DNA from 4 places in the Bacillus sp. NPDC077027 genome. Region 2 is predicted to be linked to each of the others. Evidence: riboswitches for the same ligand, from Rfam matches in the RefSeq annotation. Region 2 holds a riboswitch; each other region holds the start of a gene.
What was found. Region 2 has a riboswitch for S-adenosylmethionine ahead of ACQKEZ_RS11490 (bifunctional homocysteine S-methyltransferase/methylenetetrahydrofolate reductase). Riboswitches for the same ligand answer to the same signal wherever they lie in the genome.
Positions count from the first base shown of each region.

Region 1: another riboswitch for S-adenosylmethionine. It lies ahead of ACQKEZ_RS06560 (methionine ABC transporter ATP-binding protein); the one in region 2 lies ahead of ACQKEZ_RS11490 (bifunctional homocysteine S-methyltransferase/methylenetetrahydrofolate reductase).
Region 3: another riboswitch for S-adenosylmethionine. It lies ahead of ACQKEZ_RS13475 (phosphoadenylyl-sulfate reductase); the one in region 2 lies ahead of ACQKEZ_RS11490 (bifunctional homocysteine S-methyltransferase/methylenetetrahydrofolate reductase).
Region 4: another riboswitch for S-adenosylmethionine. It lies ahead of ACQKEZ_RS09055 (substrate-binding domain-containing protein); the one in region 2 lies ahead of ACQKEZ_RS11490 (bifunctional homocysteine S-methyltransferase/methylenetetrahydrofolate reductase).

Region 1 covers NZ_JBNNIO010000002.1:185,198-188,841, forward strand. Annotated here, with positions in the region: gene metQ (methionine ABC transporter substrate-binding lipoprotein MetQ) at 1-468, opposite strand, end outside; gene ACQKEZ_RS06555 (methionine ABC transporter permease) at 482-1,150, opposite strand; gene ACQKEZ_RS06560 (methionine ABC transporter ATP-binding protein) at 1,143-2,168, opposite strand; SAM riboswitch class I at 2,312-2,422, opposite strand; gene ACQKEZ_RS06565 (SCP2 sterol-binding domain-containing protein) at 2,524-2,865, opposite strand; gene ACQKEZ_RS06570 (thioredoxin family protein) at 2,986-3,288, opposite strand; gene ACQKEZ_RS06575 (toprim domain-containing protein) at 3,301-3,644, opposite strand, start outside.
Region 2 covers NZ_JBNNIO010000003.1:212,229-215,872, forward strand. Annotated here, with positions in the region: gene ACQKEZ_RS11490 (bifunctional homocysteine S-methyltransferase/methylenetetrahydrofolate reductase) at 1-1,531, opposite strand, end outside; SAM riboswitch class I at 1,609-1,724, opposite strand; gene ACQKEZ_RS11495 (YajQ family cyclic di-GMP-binding protein) at 1,805-2,296, opposite strand; gene ACQKEZ_RS11500 (CvfB family protein) at 2,539-3,387, shown strand; gene ACQKEZ_RS11505 (BMP family lipoprotein) at 3,571-3,644, shown strand, end outside.
Region 3 covers NZ_JBNNIO010000003.1:588,711-592,354, forward strand. Annotated here, with positions in the region: gene pyrF (orotidine-5'-phosphate decarboxylase) at 1-415, shown strand, start outside; gene pyrE (orotate phosphoribosyltransferase) at 420-1,061, shown strand; SAM riboswitch class I at 1,208-1,312, shown strand; gene ACQKEZ_RS13475 (phosphoadenylyl-sulfate reductase) at 1,546-2,247, shown strand; gene ACQKEZ_RS13480 (inorganic phosphate transporter) at 2,260-3,324, shown strand; gene sat (sulfate adenylyltransferase) at 3,382-3,644, shown strand, end outside.
Region 4 covers NZ_JBNNIO010000002.1:683,013-686,656, forward strand. Annotated here, with positions in the region: gene ACQKEZ_RS09050 (sugar ABC transporter ATP-binding protein) at 1-546, opposite strand, end outside; gene ACQKEZ_RS09055 (substrate-binding domain-containing protein) at 606-1,724, opposite strand; SAM riboswitch class I at 1,905-2,013, opposite strand; gene ACQKEZ_RS09060 (right-handed parallel beta-helix repeat-containing protein) at 2,500-3,644, opposite strand, start outside.

The DNA.
Region 1 (3,644 bases), on a different contig from region 2:
GATGACGCCTGCATTTTGAAGAAGAGTAAGCATACGTCCTTGTTCTGCTACGTTGTTCGTCATGATGATTGTCCCACCGTTTGGAATATCTTTGACAGCTTTGTATTTCTTAGAGTAAATACCAAATGGCTCAAGGTGTACTGCACCAGCACTCACTAAATTGTAATCTTTGTTCGATTTATTTTCTTCATTCAAGTAAGGAATATGTTGGAAGAAGTTTGCATCCACTTCTTTTTCAGACAATGCTTTGTTGTACATTTTGTAATCACTGAGTACCTTTACTTTTAGATCATAGCCTTTTTCTTTTAAAAGTGGCTTCGCTTCTTCAAGAATCTCAGCATGAGGTGTTTTTGAAGCAGCAACCGTAATCGTTTTGTTGTCAGAATCACTCGTGTTGTTAGATGAACCACAAGCAGCTAAAATCCCTGCAAAAGCAAGAAATAGAGCACTTAAAATCAATTTCTTCATTTATATTTCCTCCTTAACGTTTATCAATTCTATTAGTTATAAAATCACCGATGATTTGGATAATAAACACGATGATTAATATACATACAGTTGCGACGAGTGTCACGTCAGTGTTTCCAGATTGATAGCCTTCAACATAAGCTAAATCTCCAAGACCGCCTGCACCAATAGCTCCAGCAATGGCTGTTGATCCAATCAGTGCGATTGCTGTCACAGTAATTCCAGAAATAAGGGCCGGCAGCGACTCTGGAAGAAGCACTTTGAATATAATGGTCGTTGTTTTAGCGCCCATTGATCTTGCTGCCTCAATGACACCTTTATCTACTTCTCGCAATGCGATTTCCACAAGACGAGCATAGAACGGTGCTGAGCCGATGACAAGTGCAGGAAGTGCTGCATTTGGACCTAAAATCGTGCCCATTATTAGCTTTGTAAATCCTAATAAAAGTATAATTAAAATGATAAAGGGAATCGACCTGAAAATATTCACGATTGCACCGATGATGACACTAATCGGCTTATTCTCCCATAATCCGCCTTTTCCAGTTAGGAATAGCAATAGACCTAGCAATATTCCGATCACAAAAGCAAAAGCGAGAGAAATGAGTGTCATATAGATCGTTTGACTAGTTGCATTCCAAATGACATCTAAATGAACGTTTGGGAACCATTTCTCAAACATTTGTCATCACCTCAATTTCTACCTGTTTGCTTTGAATATGGGCGATGACTTTTTGAACCTCAGCTTCTTCTCCATTAATATGGATAAAAAGTGTTCCAAACGCACCTTCCTGCGTTTGCGAGATTTTCCCTTGAAGGATGTTCACATCCACTTGAAACTCTCGAATGATTTCTGTAATGAGCGGTTGTTCCGCAGAATCACCAATGAAGGATAAACGAACGACCTTTCCTTCTTTTACTCGCTCCAACACATGTTCAATCGTTTCTTGAGCTTCCTCCGGATCAGCGAGTTGTTTCACAAATAGCTTTGTCATCTCTTCCTTTGGCTGTCTAAAGACGCGAAGAACTTCGCCCTCTTCTACAATTCGACCATTTTCCATGACAGCTACACGATGGCAGATTTTACGAATGACGTGCATCTCATGTGTGATCAGGACGATGGTTAAGCCTAATCGTTTGTTAATATCCGCAAGCAGTTCCAAAATGGAATCTGTTGTTTGCGGGTCAAGTGCTGAGGTTGCTTCATCACAAAGGAGAACCTTTGGATCGTTTGCAAGTGCTCTTGCAATCCCGACACGTTGTTTTTGTCCCCCACTAAGCTGAGATGGATAGACGTTTTCTTTTCCTTCTAATCCGACCAGTTTAATTAGTTCATTTGCACGAGCAATCCGCTTTGACGTCGGAACGCCGGCAATTTCAAGTGGGAACATGATGTTTTGTCTGACAGTTCTTGACCAGAGTAAGTTAAAGTGCTGAAAAATCATGCTGATTTCCTGTCTTGCTTTTCGAAGCTTACTACTTGAAATGTCATTTATTTTATTACCCGCTACTTCGACTGTGCCTTCTGTTGGCAATTCCAAACCGTTTAGTAGTCTGATCAGAGAGCTCTTCCCTGCACCACTATAGCCGATAATTCCGAATATTTCACCTTTATCAATCGATAGATTAACGTCTTTTACTGCGTCGACATCTCCATTTTTTGAATGGTATGTTTTTGATACATTTTGTAAATGGATCACAGTCTGATCACCTGCTTTCTTGCTGAATCTATACGTGCCATCACATACGAAGGTTTATTCATTATGAGTTATAGGCTCAAGGTCAGTAAAAAAGACCTAACTGCAACACAAGCAGAAAGGCCTTTTATCTAAAATACGCCTTTCTCTCATCTTTCAAAGCGAGCTCGCTTTGAGTGAATTGGCACCAATTTCAGCTTTATGCTGACGGTTGCCGGGCTTCATAGGGCACGTCCCTCCACCTCTCTTAATAAGAGAAATTATGTTGTTTTATGTGATGATCTTCTTTTCCTAACGTAGGATAACATGCTAATTGAGATATGTCAACGCTGTAAATCGCTAATCTCCCAGTAAACAACTAAGTTATCATTTTCCTGAAAAATCCGTTTGTAAGCCAAAGGACTGCTTCTAGTCTTAATAAGGCTCGAAAGGACCCTTTTACCTTCACTTGACCCCGGTTTATTAATTGCTGTAAGGATAAATCCCCATCTAATAATTGGAGAATCTCCTTTTTCTCGCCGTAGAAAGTGAGGTCTGATAACTCAATTGTAGGTAGTTTTTCTACTTGACCACGTTCATCCACAATCAGAGTACAAGAATCCGATTCCGCTTCAAATGTGATTTTCAAGGATGATGATGAGAGCAACGGCTTTAACAGAAAGCGTTGCTTTGCATTTCCATTGGCATTGACATTTTTCACATGTATAACCTCCCTATCATTTGGTTATACATAACATTTCTCTATCAACATCTGCTAGTCCTTTATAAATAACTCGACAAATTTACAAAGGAATGGCTTGAAATATGACAAAAAACCGCTTTATTTAGCGGTTTCAATCATTTCGTGAAGATATGGAACAGAATGAAAGGCGTAACCTTTTTTAACAAGTTCTCCTTTTTTAAACAGTAAATAGCAAGGCACACTTTCAATCTCTAGTGCTTTGGCAATGTTTGGAGAGTAGTTTAGGTTATTTTCATAAAATGGTACGTCCTGTTGCATCTTATCTACGACAGTGAGCATTTTCTTGGCGAGCTGGCACGTTCCGCAAAAAGGTGTGTATAAGTATAAAAGAAATATATCATCTTGTATGTTTTTTAATTCATGTTCTTGAATGTCTTTCATGTGCGTCCACCCTCATAAATATTTCGAATGAACATCAATGTTTGCAGCTAAAAGGACAGATGCAAGATGGGCAGATGGTGAGGTCGCTACTTCTCGGTACATTTTATCAATGAAAAGGTGAAGTGCTTCCGGGAATTCCTTCCGAAACTGTTTGCGCAATTTTTCTCCAGCATCATCGCTGTCTGCTAATATGTAGACTTCTTTACCAAACAGTTCGTCCACTAATTGATCAAGCTTTGACGTGCTGATCGTGCCATTGGTACAAATAATGGTGACAGGTTCGCTTATCACTTCTTTTACTTTTTGTTTGTCAGACTTTCCTTCCACGATGATGACCTTTTCTATTTCAAGATGTT
Region 2 (3,644 bases):
GATGACGCGTTTCTTCATGAATCTTCACAAGCTGCTCCTCTGAATAAACAGGCTGTGAAATGAAATAATCTGCCCCATACTCAATTTTTCGTTCTAGTCGTTTAACTGCTTTGTCCACGTGACGAATGTTTGGGTTAAAAGCGCCAGCAACTGAAAAATTGGTCTTTTTCCCTAACGGTTTTCCTGAGAACGAAAGCCCTTCATTGAATTGTTTAATTAAGCGGATTAAGTCAAAGGAAGTTAAATCATAGACAGATGTTGCCCCAGGGAAGTCGCCAATTTTTGATGGATCACCTGTAATTGCTAGAATATCCGTTAATCCAAGTGTATCTAGCCCCATTAAATGAGACTGAAGCCCAATTAAATTCCGATCTCGACATGTAATATGGACAAGTGATCTCATATCTAATTGTTGTTTAAGTAACGCACCGCAGGCAACATTACTAATCCGTGGTGTAGCTAGTGAATTATCAGCAAGTGTCAGTGCATCAATTCCTGCATTTTTCAACTCTTTTGCAGCGACAAGAAATTTGTCAAAATTCAGTTTTTTAGGTGGATCAAGCTCTACAATAATCGAACGCCTTTGAGTTGCGAGCTCATCAAGTCCTGGCTCTGTACGCTGATCCTGCACAGTGATGATTTCCTCTTTTAAGACTTTTACCTCTTTTTCAGTGATCGGTGCTAGATCTTTGACCGCTTCTGCCATTGCTCGAATATGCTGTGGTGTTGTACCGCAACAACCACCAATAATTCTAGCCCCTTGATTTCTAAATTCAAGCGCACTCTTTCTAAAGTAATCATTATCTGTATCATAGACAAGGCGTCCTTCTTCAAGTGAAGGAAGACTGCTATTTGGATAGACTGATAAATGAGTGTCTTTTAAAAGTGGGACACTTTCAAGCGCTTCGATCATATGATATGGGCCAAGCCTACAGTTGATGCCAACCACATCCGCTCCAAGGGAAGAAAGAGCTTCAAGTCCATCACTTAGCGGGGTTCCATCCTGAAGCACGCCTTGCTCATGCATGGAAACGTTCATTACTAGTGGCAAGTTCGTTTCCTTTCGTGCAATTTCTAGGACTGCCTTTGCTTCTTCAAGGTCATAGTAGGTTTCAAGCAGAAGTCCGTCCGGTTTTTCATTTAATAAGAGATATAGCTGCTCTCTAAAATTTCTTTTAATTTCATCAAGTGAATACGCATTTTTGTTAAATGTCCGAATACCGCCGATTGTTCCTAGGACATATGCAGAGCCTGCCGCTTCACGAGCAATTTGAACAGCCTTCGCATTAATACGCTTCGTTTCTTCTTCTAAACCATAACGAGATAGTTTAATAAAGTTGGCTCCATATGTGTTGGTTTGAATAATATCAGCACCTGCTTGCACATACGCTTCGTGGACACGTTTCACATCCTCTTCTTTTGACAAATTTAATTCTTCAAAACATCGGTCAATGCCATAAGAATATAGGAGTGTTCCCATTGCACCATCTGCAATCAACACTTTTTTCTGCAAATCATCTAACAGCCCCATCATATTCCTCCTTTATTTCTATGTAACAAAAAAAGCCTTCTTATAAGAAGAAGACTTTGTTATTATCGTAGCTCTTCTTCTTATCTTCCAAGCAGTCGCTTGCTGGATTTAGCACCTTGGTCATAGAATTTGTTCTACTTCACCGGTTGCTGAGGCTTCACAGGGCCAGTCCCTCTGCCTCTCTTGATAAGAAAGTAATATTGGATTTTCAAATAGTGAACTTTCATCTACTTTATCGGAAAAATGGGGATTAATCAATGGGAAATTTGAAATTTATCGAAAATTTATAAATTGGACATCTATAGGCAAATCAGCTTTGCGAATGAGTGAGATGATTTCTTGAAGATCATCTTTGTTTTTGCCTATTACTCGTACTTGATCATCTTGAACCTGGGATTTCACTTTAATCCCTGATTGTTTAATTAACAAATTGATCTTTTTTGCATTGTCTTTGTCTATGCCACTGATCAGCTTTCCGCGTTGGCGAACAGTTCCGCCTAATGCATGTTCCTTTTTTCCGTAGTCGATATTTTTTGTTGGCACATTTCGTTTAATCAGCTTCGAGACGAGTACATCCTTCAACTGTTCCATCTTAAAATCGTCGTCAGATACGAGAACGAGCTCTTCTTTCTCTAATGAGATATCACTTTTACTTCCTTTAAAATCATAGCGGGTTTTAATTTCTTTTAATGCCGCTTGAATGGCGTTTTGTACCTCTGGTAGTTCGACCTTAGATACGATATCAAAAGAACTTTCTTTTGCCATGGCATATGACCTCCATCAATCAGATATTGCGTCTATCTTAACATGCAATGGGTCTGGAAGAAACCTTATAACGTCATGTATGAGAAGGAAGTGGGAACCCTCTGCATAAATAGGTTGTTGTTTGTTCATTTTATTGAAGGAAACAGTGATGTTCATGTTTGACGAAGTATAGTAAAATAAAGTGTATCCAAAAGTTGAACGAACGCCCGTGGAAGTAAAGGGCAGATAGGAAGGAAGAGAACATGAGACCAGGTGAGCAGTTGACCTTACAAATAGATAAGCAGATGGAGTATGGTTATTTCTTAACAGATGGTGAAGAATCCGTTCTTTTGCATCATAGTGAGATTACGGAAGAGATTGAAGACAAAGATGAAGTAGAGGTTTACCTTTATGTAGACCATGAAGAACGACTTGCTGCAACCATGAAAAAGCCTGTGATTAACGCACATACATATGGCTGGGTTGAGGTCGTAGATTCGGTGCAAGATATGGGTGTGTTTGTTGATGTTGGATTGTCCAAGGATGCACTTGTTGCAACTGAACATCTCCCGCCTTATGAAGAGGTTTGGCCTCAAAAAGGAGATATTCTTTACTGTATGCTGAAAGTAACGAGTTATGGCAGAATGTTTGCAAAGCCAGCAACAGAAGATGTGATAAGCGAACTATTTACAGAAGCGCCGCAAACATTAATGAACAAGGAATTGACAGGAACCATTTACAGATTGATTGCAACAGGTTCATTTATGATCACGGATGCAGGCGTGAGAGCATTTATTCATCATACGGAACGAAAAGAAGAACCACGACTAGGTTCAACTGTGACAGGACGTGTGATTGCAGTTAAAGAAGATGGTACCGTCAATCTATCTCTATTACCTAGAAAACAAGATGCACTGTCAGTAGATGCAGAACAAATTTTGACATATCTGAAAAACCGTAATGGTGCAATGCCATATGGTGATAAAAGTGATCCAGACGATATTAAAGAAAGATTTCAAATGAGCAAAGCCGCCTTTAAACGTGCACTTGGTCATTTGTTGAAAAATGATAAAGTTTACCAAGAAGAAGGTTGGACATATGAGAAAAAGTGAGCTGAGCTCACTTTTTTTAGTTTCAAAATACCTATTAAAAGAATTGTTTGAAAATTAATGGGATTTTTAAGATGAAAAAGTCATGAAAAAGCTGAAAATACTTCCTTTTGTCATTGAAACTCAGTCTATCAAAACCGATAAAAAAGGAGTGAGTGATAGTAATGATAAAAGGAGTGTTTTTGGATGAAAGTGAAGATCTCATTTCTTCTGATGGCAGCAATGCTTATTGTACTTGCCTCATGTAGTAATGAACAGGC
Region 3 (3,644 bases), 380 kb from region 2:
AGTTGAAGGGTTAGTGAGCGGAACGAAAGCAGGTAGGAAACGTCCCAATATCATTGCAGTAACGCAGTTGACTAGTACCTCAGAGGACATGATGAATAAAGAATTGTTGATTGACCGGCCATTAAAGGAAGCGGTTCTTCACTATGCACAAATGGCAAATGAAAGTGGATTGGATGGTGTGGTCTGCTCTGTTCATGAATCAAAGTGGATTCATGAGCACATTTCACCAGCCTTTCTGACAGTGACACCAGGGATTCGACTCGCAGATGATCAAACAGATGATCAAAAGCGTGTAGCAACACCCGCTTACGCCAAGAAGCAGGGCGTTTCTCATATTGTTGTCGGAAGATCCATTACGAAAGCGCATCATCCGACATTAGCTTATGAACAAATTTTAACAGAGTGGGAGAGGTAGATGCATGAAAACAAAAATCGCTAAACATTTATTACAGATTAAAGCCGTCTCATTAAAGCCAGATGAACCATTTACATGGGCAAGTGGCATCAAATCACCAATTTACTGTGACAATCGACTTACACTTTCATATCCAGAAGTAAGAAACGATATTGCTCAAGGATTAAAAGATGTGATTGACACACATTTTAAGCAGGCTGATATCGTAGCTGGGACTGCAACAGCAGGTATTCCACATGCTGCACTTGCGGCAGACCGACTTGGTTTACCTATGTGTTATGTCAGAAGTAAACCAAAAGCACATGGGAAAGGAAATCAAATTGAAGGGGTCGTATCACCTGGACAAAAAGTAGTTGTAGTAGAGGATTTAATCTCAACTGGAGGCAGTGTGCTTGAGGTTGTAGATGCGCTCAAGGCAGAAGGTTGTGATGTATTAGGAGTAGCTGCAATTTTCACATATGGGCTTCCGAAAGCGACAGCCGCATTTGAAAAGAAAGGCATACCGTATGTCACACTAACAGATTACGATACGCTCTCTGACGTGGCGCTTGAGCTTGGTGCTATTCAAGAGGCGGATATGAATAAATTAAAGCGTTGGAAACAAGATCCTGCGTCCACAACATGGATGGAGGAAACTGTTCAATGAGCTGTGCGATGATAGCACAGCTTTTTTGTAGGTCACCCCATGTTAAAAAATAGTAAAAAAGACTCAAATTGATAAAAAACTAATCCTATCAATAAAGTCGGGTTGACTTTTGTTTGAATTGTGTTAATATTTAATACAAATTAAAAATCTTATCCAGAGAGGTGGAGGGACTGGCCCGATGAAGCCCGGCAACCTGCTATTTGAGCAAGGTGCTACTTCCTACAAAATGAGTCTATTTTGAAAGATAAGGAATTTGTGAGCTTCCTCATCTTTCTTTCGGAATGAAAGGAAGTTTTTTTATTTTAATGGTGAGGAGGAAGAGGGGATTGAAGTGAAGCAGAACAATTATGAAGAGCTAATGAAAAGCATGGACTTTGGATCAAACACATTGATTGTTCATTCAAGTAGAAAAAAATGAAAAAATTCGGCTGAAGTAGCAGCATGATACGTGCGAAATTTACAATGCTCCGGAAGGGGAGAAAAAATGTTAACTTATGATAACTGGGAAGAGCCGTCCATTACATTTCAAGCGGACGATACGTATAAAGGGGCACTATCGGTATTAAAGTGGGCATATGGACATTATGGTGATCAGCTGATTTATGCATGTAGCTTTGGCATTGAAGGTATTGTATTAATTGATTTGATTCATAAGGTGAAAAAAGACGCGAGGATCGTTTTCTTAGATACAGGACTTCACTTTAAGGAGACATACGATACGATTGATGCGGTCAAGGAAAGATATCCAGGTTTAGATATTGTTCTTCAAACACCTGAACTTACTGTGGAAGAGCAAAATGAAAAACATGGCAACGAGCTTTGGGAGACAAATCCACAAAGCTGCTGTCATATGAGAAAGGTCATTCCGCTTCATCAAGCGCTGTCAGGTTATCCAGCTTGGCTGTCAGGTTTAAGAAGAGAGCAATCACCGAAAAGAGCGGGGACAAATTTTTTGAATAAGGATGAAAAGTTTCAATCTGTAAAGGTATGTCCTCTCATTCATTGGACATGGAAAGATATTTGGAGATATACGTCTAAACAAGAACTTGCGTATAATCCGTTACATGATCAAGGTTATCCAAGTATCGGCTGTGCACCATGTACACAACCGGCCTTCACAGCGGAAGACTTGCGTTCTGGCAGATGGACTGGTACGGCTAAGACGGAGTGTGGATTGCATGAATAAGGGAGAGTATTAATGGAAATCGCCGCGATTTTATTCAGTCTATTTTTCGCCCTAAATATTGGCGCAAGCGGAGCGGCAGCTTCTATGGGAATTGCCTATGGATCAGGTGCGATTAAAAAACCTATTTATGCACTCGTTTTTTGCGCATTTGGTATTTTAACAGGCTCTATCATTGGTGGAGGCGAGGTCGTCAAAACCATTAGCTCAGGCATTATGCCACAGTCTGTGATTACGCTTGAGATCGTTTGTATTATCATTGCATCTGCTGCGTTATCATTATTTATAGCGAATTTAATTGCGATTCCGCTATCAACAAGCGAAGTGACTGTTGGGGCAGTGGTTGGTGTTGCCATTGCGTACAAGGTGTTGTTTGTCAAATCAATTTTAGTGATTGTCTCTTTTTGGATCATCATTCCGTTTTTTGCATTTGCTTTCACTTATATCATGATTAAGCTTTCGGCGCTTCTTCCAAAAAGAAAGTTGTCAAAAAGAAGTGCAGGCATTCTTTCGATCATATTAATTATTAGTGGCTTTTTGGAAGCTTTTTCAGCTGGTATGAATAATGTTGCAAATGCGGTTGGACCTCTTGTTGCTTCGGGTGTCTTATCAGTGGGGCAAGGAACGCTTTACGGTGGTTTATTTGTGGCACTTGGTGCACTACTGCTTGGCAGAAGAGTTCTTGAGACAAACGGGAAGAAAATCACACGCTATCAAACAGGAGAAGGCATCTTGTTATCTAGTACAGGAGCAAGTCTCGTGATGGTTAGTTCCATATTCGGTTTACCCGTCCCATTAACACAAATTACATCCTCATCCATTATCGGACTTGGGATGGCAAAAAGCGGACCTAACATCTTTCATAAGCAAGTTGTGAAGAAAATGCTGAAAGTATGGATCGTATCTCCGTTTCTTTCATTAAGCTTATCCTACTTATTAGTCAGTCTGTTCTTAAAGGGAGACTATTATTCTATTTTTATCATGATAAGTGTCTTGTTTGCCTCTATAGGCGCTATTAGCCTAATGAAGGTTGTCAAAAAAGAAAGTAGCTCCATTCACGAGCAGGGCGGCGGAATATAACCTTAAATCTGACTATTAAGATCTAATAACTATGAACACTGAGAGGAAGATAAACAAATGAGTTTAGCACCACATGGTGGAATTTTAATTAATCGTATCAATGAACATTATGATATAAGTACTGTTTCCAAAGAAATTGAGCTAGATGCCATTTCATTTGCAGATCTTGAGCTTATTGCCATTGGTGGTTACAGTCCAATTGAAGGATTTTTAACACAAGTAGATTATGAAGCGGTTGTTGACAAGATGCGTCTAGCAAATGGAATCGTTTGGTCACTTCCAATCACACTGCCAATTTCAAAGGAAAAGGCATCAGACAT
Region 4 (3,644 bases), on a different contig from region 2:
GAACAGCTTGTTCGTTTCTGTGTGGCTAAGCGGAGCTGTTGGCTCATCTAAAATTAAGATACTGCACTTAGTAGATACGGCTTTAGCAATGAGTACCATCTGTTTTTCTGCTAGTGTCAATTCGCTCACAAGCCTTTTGGAGGAAACGTCTATTTGCATCTCCTTCAAGATGCTAGTTGCTTTGTGATGTAGCTCCTTCCATCTGACAAACTGTTTGTGTTCCAGTTCGTGTATAAGCATGTTCTCTCCAACCGTCAAATACGGGACAAGTGCGGTATCAACCTCTTGATACACGGTCTGCACCCCGTATAGAGTGGATTCCTTCGGTGAGCGGATTGTTTGTTTTTCCCCATTGATTTGAATAATTCCCTCGTAATGCTGATGTGCGCCTGCCAATACCTTCATTAAGGTGGATTTACCAGCGCCATTTGCTCCAATCAGGGCGTGAACTGTGCCTTTTTGGAGTGTGAAATCAACTCGATCAAGCGCTTTGACCCCAGGGAATTCGATCGATATTTGCTTCATATTTACAAGTGGCGTTGACATATTGATCCTCCTTTTTGAAAAACGAAGCACTCTCTGCTTAGAAGAGAGTGCAATTGGTGTTATTTAGCGTAATGTCCCTTCAATGTTTTGATCCAATCTTCTTCAAATGCTGTCGAAGTTCCAAAGCCTTTGACTTCTTCAGCAAGGTTCACCATGTTCACTGCCTTGCCTGCGTCTTGTAGCTGCTTTTGTGAAATGAGTGAAGCCTCAAGGTCGAATGATGCAGGCGTATCTTCACCTGCTAATTTCTTCGCTAAAATTCTTAGATTAACAGCACCAATGAGCTTGGGATCAACCGCCGCTGTATATTTCCAAGGGCTGTCCTTTGCTTGCATTTCCTGAAGATCGGCATTTGATACATCAATCCCGTAGATTTTCACTTCTGTTCTGCCTGCCTCCTTTAATGCACGTGCAGCACCGATTGCAAATGCATCCCAAGTAGCAAAGATGGCATCAAGTTTACCCTTTGGATATTTATTCAGCATGGCAGCTACTGCATTTTGCGTTTGAACAGATGTATCGGATGAGGCAATCCCAAAGCGATCAAGCTCTTTAATGCCTGGATTTTTCTCAAGGGTTTCTTTATATACTTTGTTGCGTCTCACCATTGGTGGAAATCCATCTACCCATAAATAAGCGATGTTTGCCTTTCCTTTAAAATCAGAAACAAGTGAATCAAGTGAAAGTTTAGCAAGCTGTTCATCATCCTGAGATGTGACTGTCACACCTTTTATGTCTTTGAGCTTAGGATTGGAGTCAAATGCGACCACCGGAATTCCTTTCTCAGCTAACTTTTTTACATCAGTAACCGTTGCGTCATCGTCACCATGTGAAATAATGATGCCGTCATAGTTTTCTTCAAGTGCTTGCGCAATCGCATCATGGAATTTTGCTGTGTCTCCGTTAGCTGTATACACATCCACTGTAAAACCCATTTCTTCTCCTTCTGCTTTTGCTCCAGCTAAAAATTGTGCAGTGTGATCGTCACCGCCAATTTTTCGAATGACTTTGATTTTTGCTCCCTGTCCTTTTGCAAACCGTTTCGGCACATTGTCAAATGACACCTTTTCATTTGATTTCGCTTTTGAGCCTGCGCTTGAGCCCGCCCCACAACCAGTTAACACTAAAGTAAAGACAATGAGTAACAAGATGGATGATTTCCATAAACGAAGTTTCATTCCTAAGTTCCCCCTTAAGTTGTTTATTATTATTTTTCACATCTGAAAACTAGGGTAAATAGTTGTCAGGTTTTCACCCACATGAGGTATCCATATTTGTCATAAGACACAAAAAAACCTCTCTTGATTAAGAGAGGTTTCATTACCGTCAAAGATGGATATTTATCGGGAAGTCTTCCTCTCTTATCTGTCAAAGCTACTTGAGCTTTGCAGGAATTAGCACCAATTTCTAATTAGAAACGGTTGCCGGGCATCATCGGGCCAGTCCCTCTGCCTCTCTTGATAAGAGAATACTATCAAATTGTCATGTTCAAATGTACTCTTTACTTTAATAGGGGACTAAAGGATTGTCAATAACCTTTTAGAATATTTTCAAAATTCCCATTTAATTGCATGAACAGAAAGTTAAAAAAGCCTGACAGCATTGAGCCGCCAGGTAGTATTTGGAAGTGATAATGTACTGAATGATGTTTGCTGAATTTGTTTTGTACCGTTATGAACAGACTTTTTTGATGAATGCCGTTCAACATACTCATTCTGAGACCAACCTTATTCAAATCACTGATCATGCACTAGGGCTGTCATCAAAGACAACATCCCTTATGAGTTCGATCTGTTTTATCATGAGATGTCATCTGAATCGAGAAAATTTGGCTAGGCTGGTCTTGGTCTTTCAAACAATGATCACCTGAACTGACAGTTCGGGAAGTACATTTTCTGTCACTTCCACTTAATTGTTTAGCCTTTTTATCGTTCCTTCAAAAAACCCTATTATCTACTCAACAATTTTTTTGGCAGGTGATGTTGACTTCAAGCGAAAATCATATTTTTTTTCATTGATATATAAAGGATTAAGATATGCTGAACCTTTATCTTGCCCGCTTTTTTTGCGGTATATTTGATACCCGTTCAGCTCCTTTCCTTTCCATACCCATTTTGACTTAGCCGCCCCCTGCCGATCATCGTAGACGTTTTTTTGAAATAGATTTTTCTCATTCACTTGATACAGATTGACAATCAAAAAATGGGATGAGCTTGCCGTCATGATATTTTTCGTCACTTTATTATGCACTGATTTGTATTGCATCAAGAATTGCCCGCCATCTAAACCAGCTGTATCATTTTTATACAGAACATTATGTGAGATCGTTGAATAAGAAGTGCCGCCCCTTTTTTCATCATAGCCTCCAATCGAAATGCCTGTAAAACGATTGAGATAGACCTGATTATATTGGATGCGGACATTCTCTGCCATTTTCCCTTTATGCTCACTTGTCACCTCAATTCCGATGTCATTGTGATGTGTGATATTGTGTTCAATCACAATGTCTTTTCCACCGTCGACATAAATCCCACCTGCGGAAAATTCCTTTCCGTACGCTGGGTTTCCATAGCTGGAAATTTCATATACTTTGTTTTTAGATACAACACCATTTCGTACCTGATCATAAGCTGTGGTTGGCGCTGTCTTCTCAAAGCCGATTAAATCTATACCAATATTATCTGATCGTCTCACAATATTATCGGTTATACGAAATTTGGTGACATTGCCGTTTAACACAACTGCTTCACTTGCACCAAGCTTTAATCGTTCCACTAAATTCCCTTTAATCTCGAGGTCTTCAATTGCTTTTGGTGCCTTTGTTCCATATACAGCAATACCATGTGCATTACCGTTTCGGTGTTTGGTTTGAATATCAAAAATGTGGTTATGAAGCAGCTTGACCCCTTTTCCGCTCCCAGAAATAAAAATACCGGCAGGCGTGGCATCCTCAGATTGACTGATCAAATGGGCAATCGACAAACCTTTGATTGTAATATAACTCTTCTGATTTATGTCCACTAATCCTCCATTTGCCTTGCTTCCTTTTATGGATGCACCGCTAATGACAGGCTTTTCTTTTCCATAGGCTTGAAACA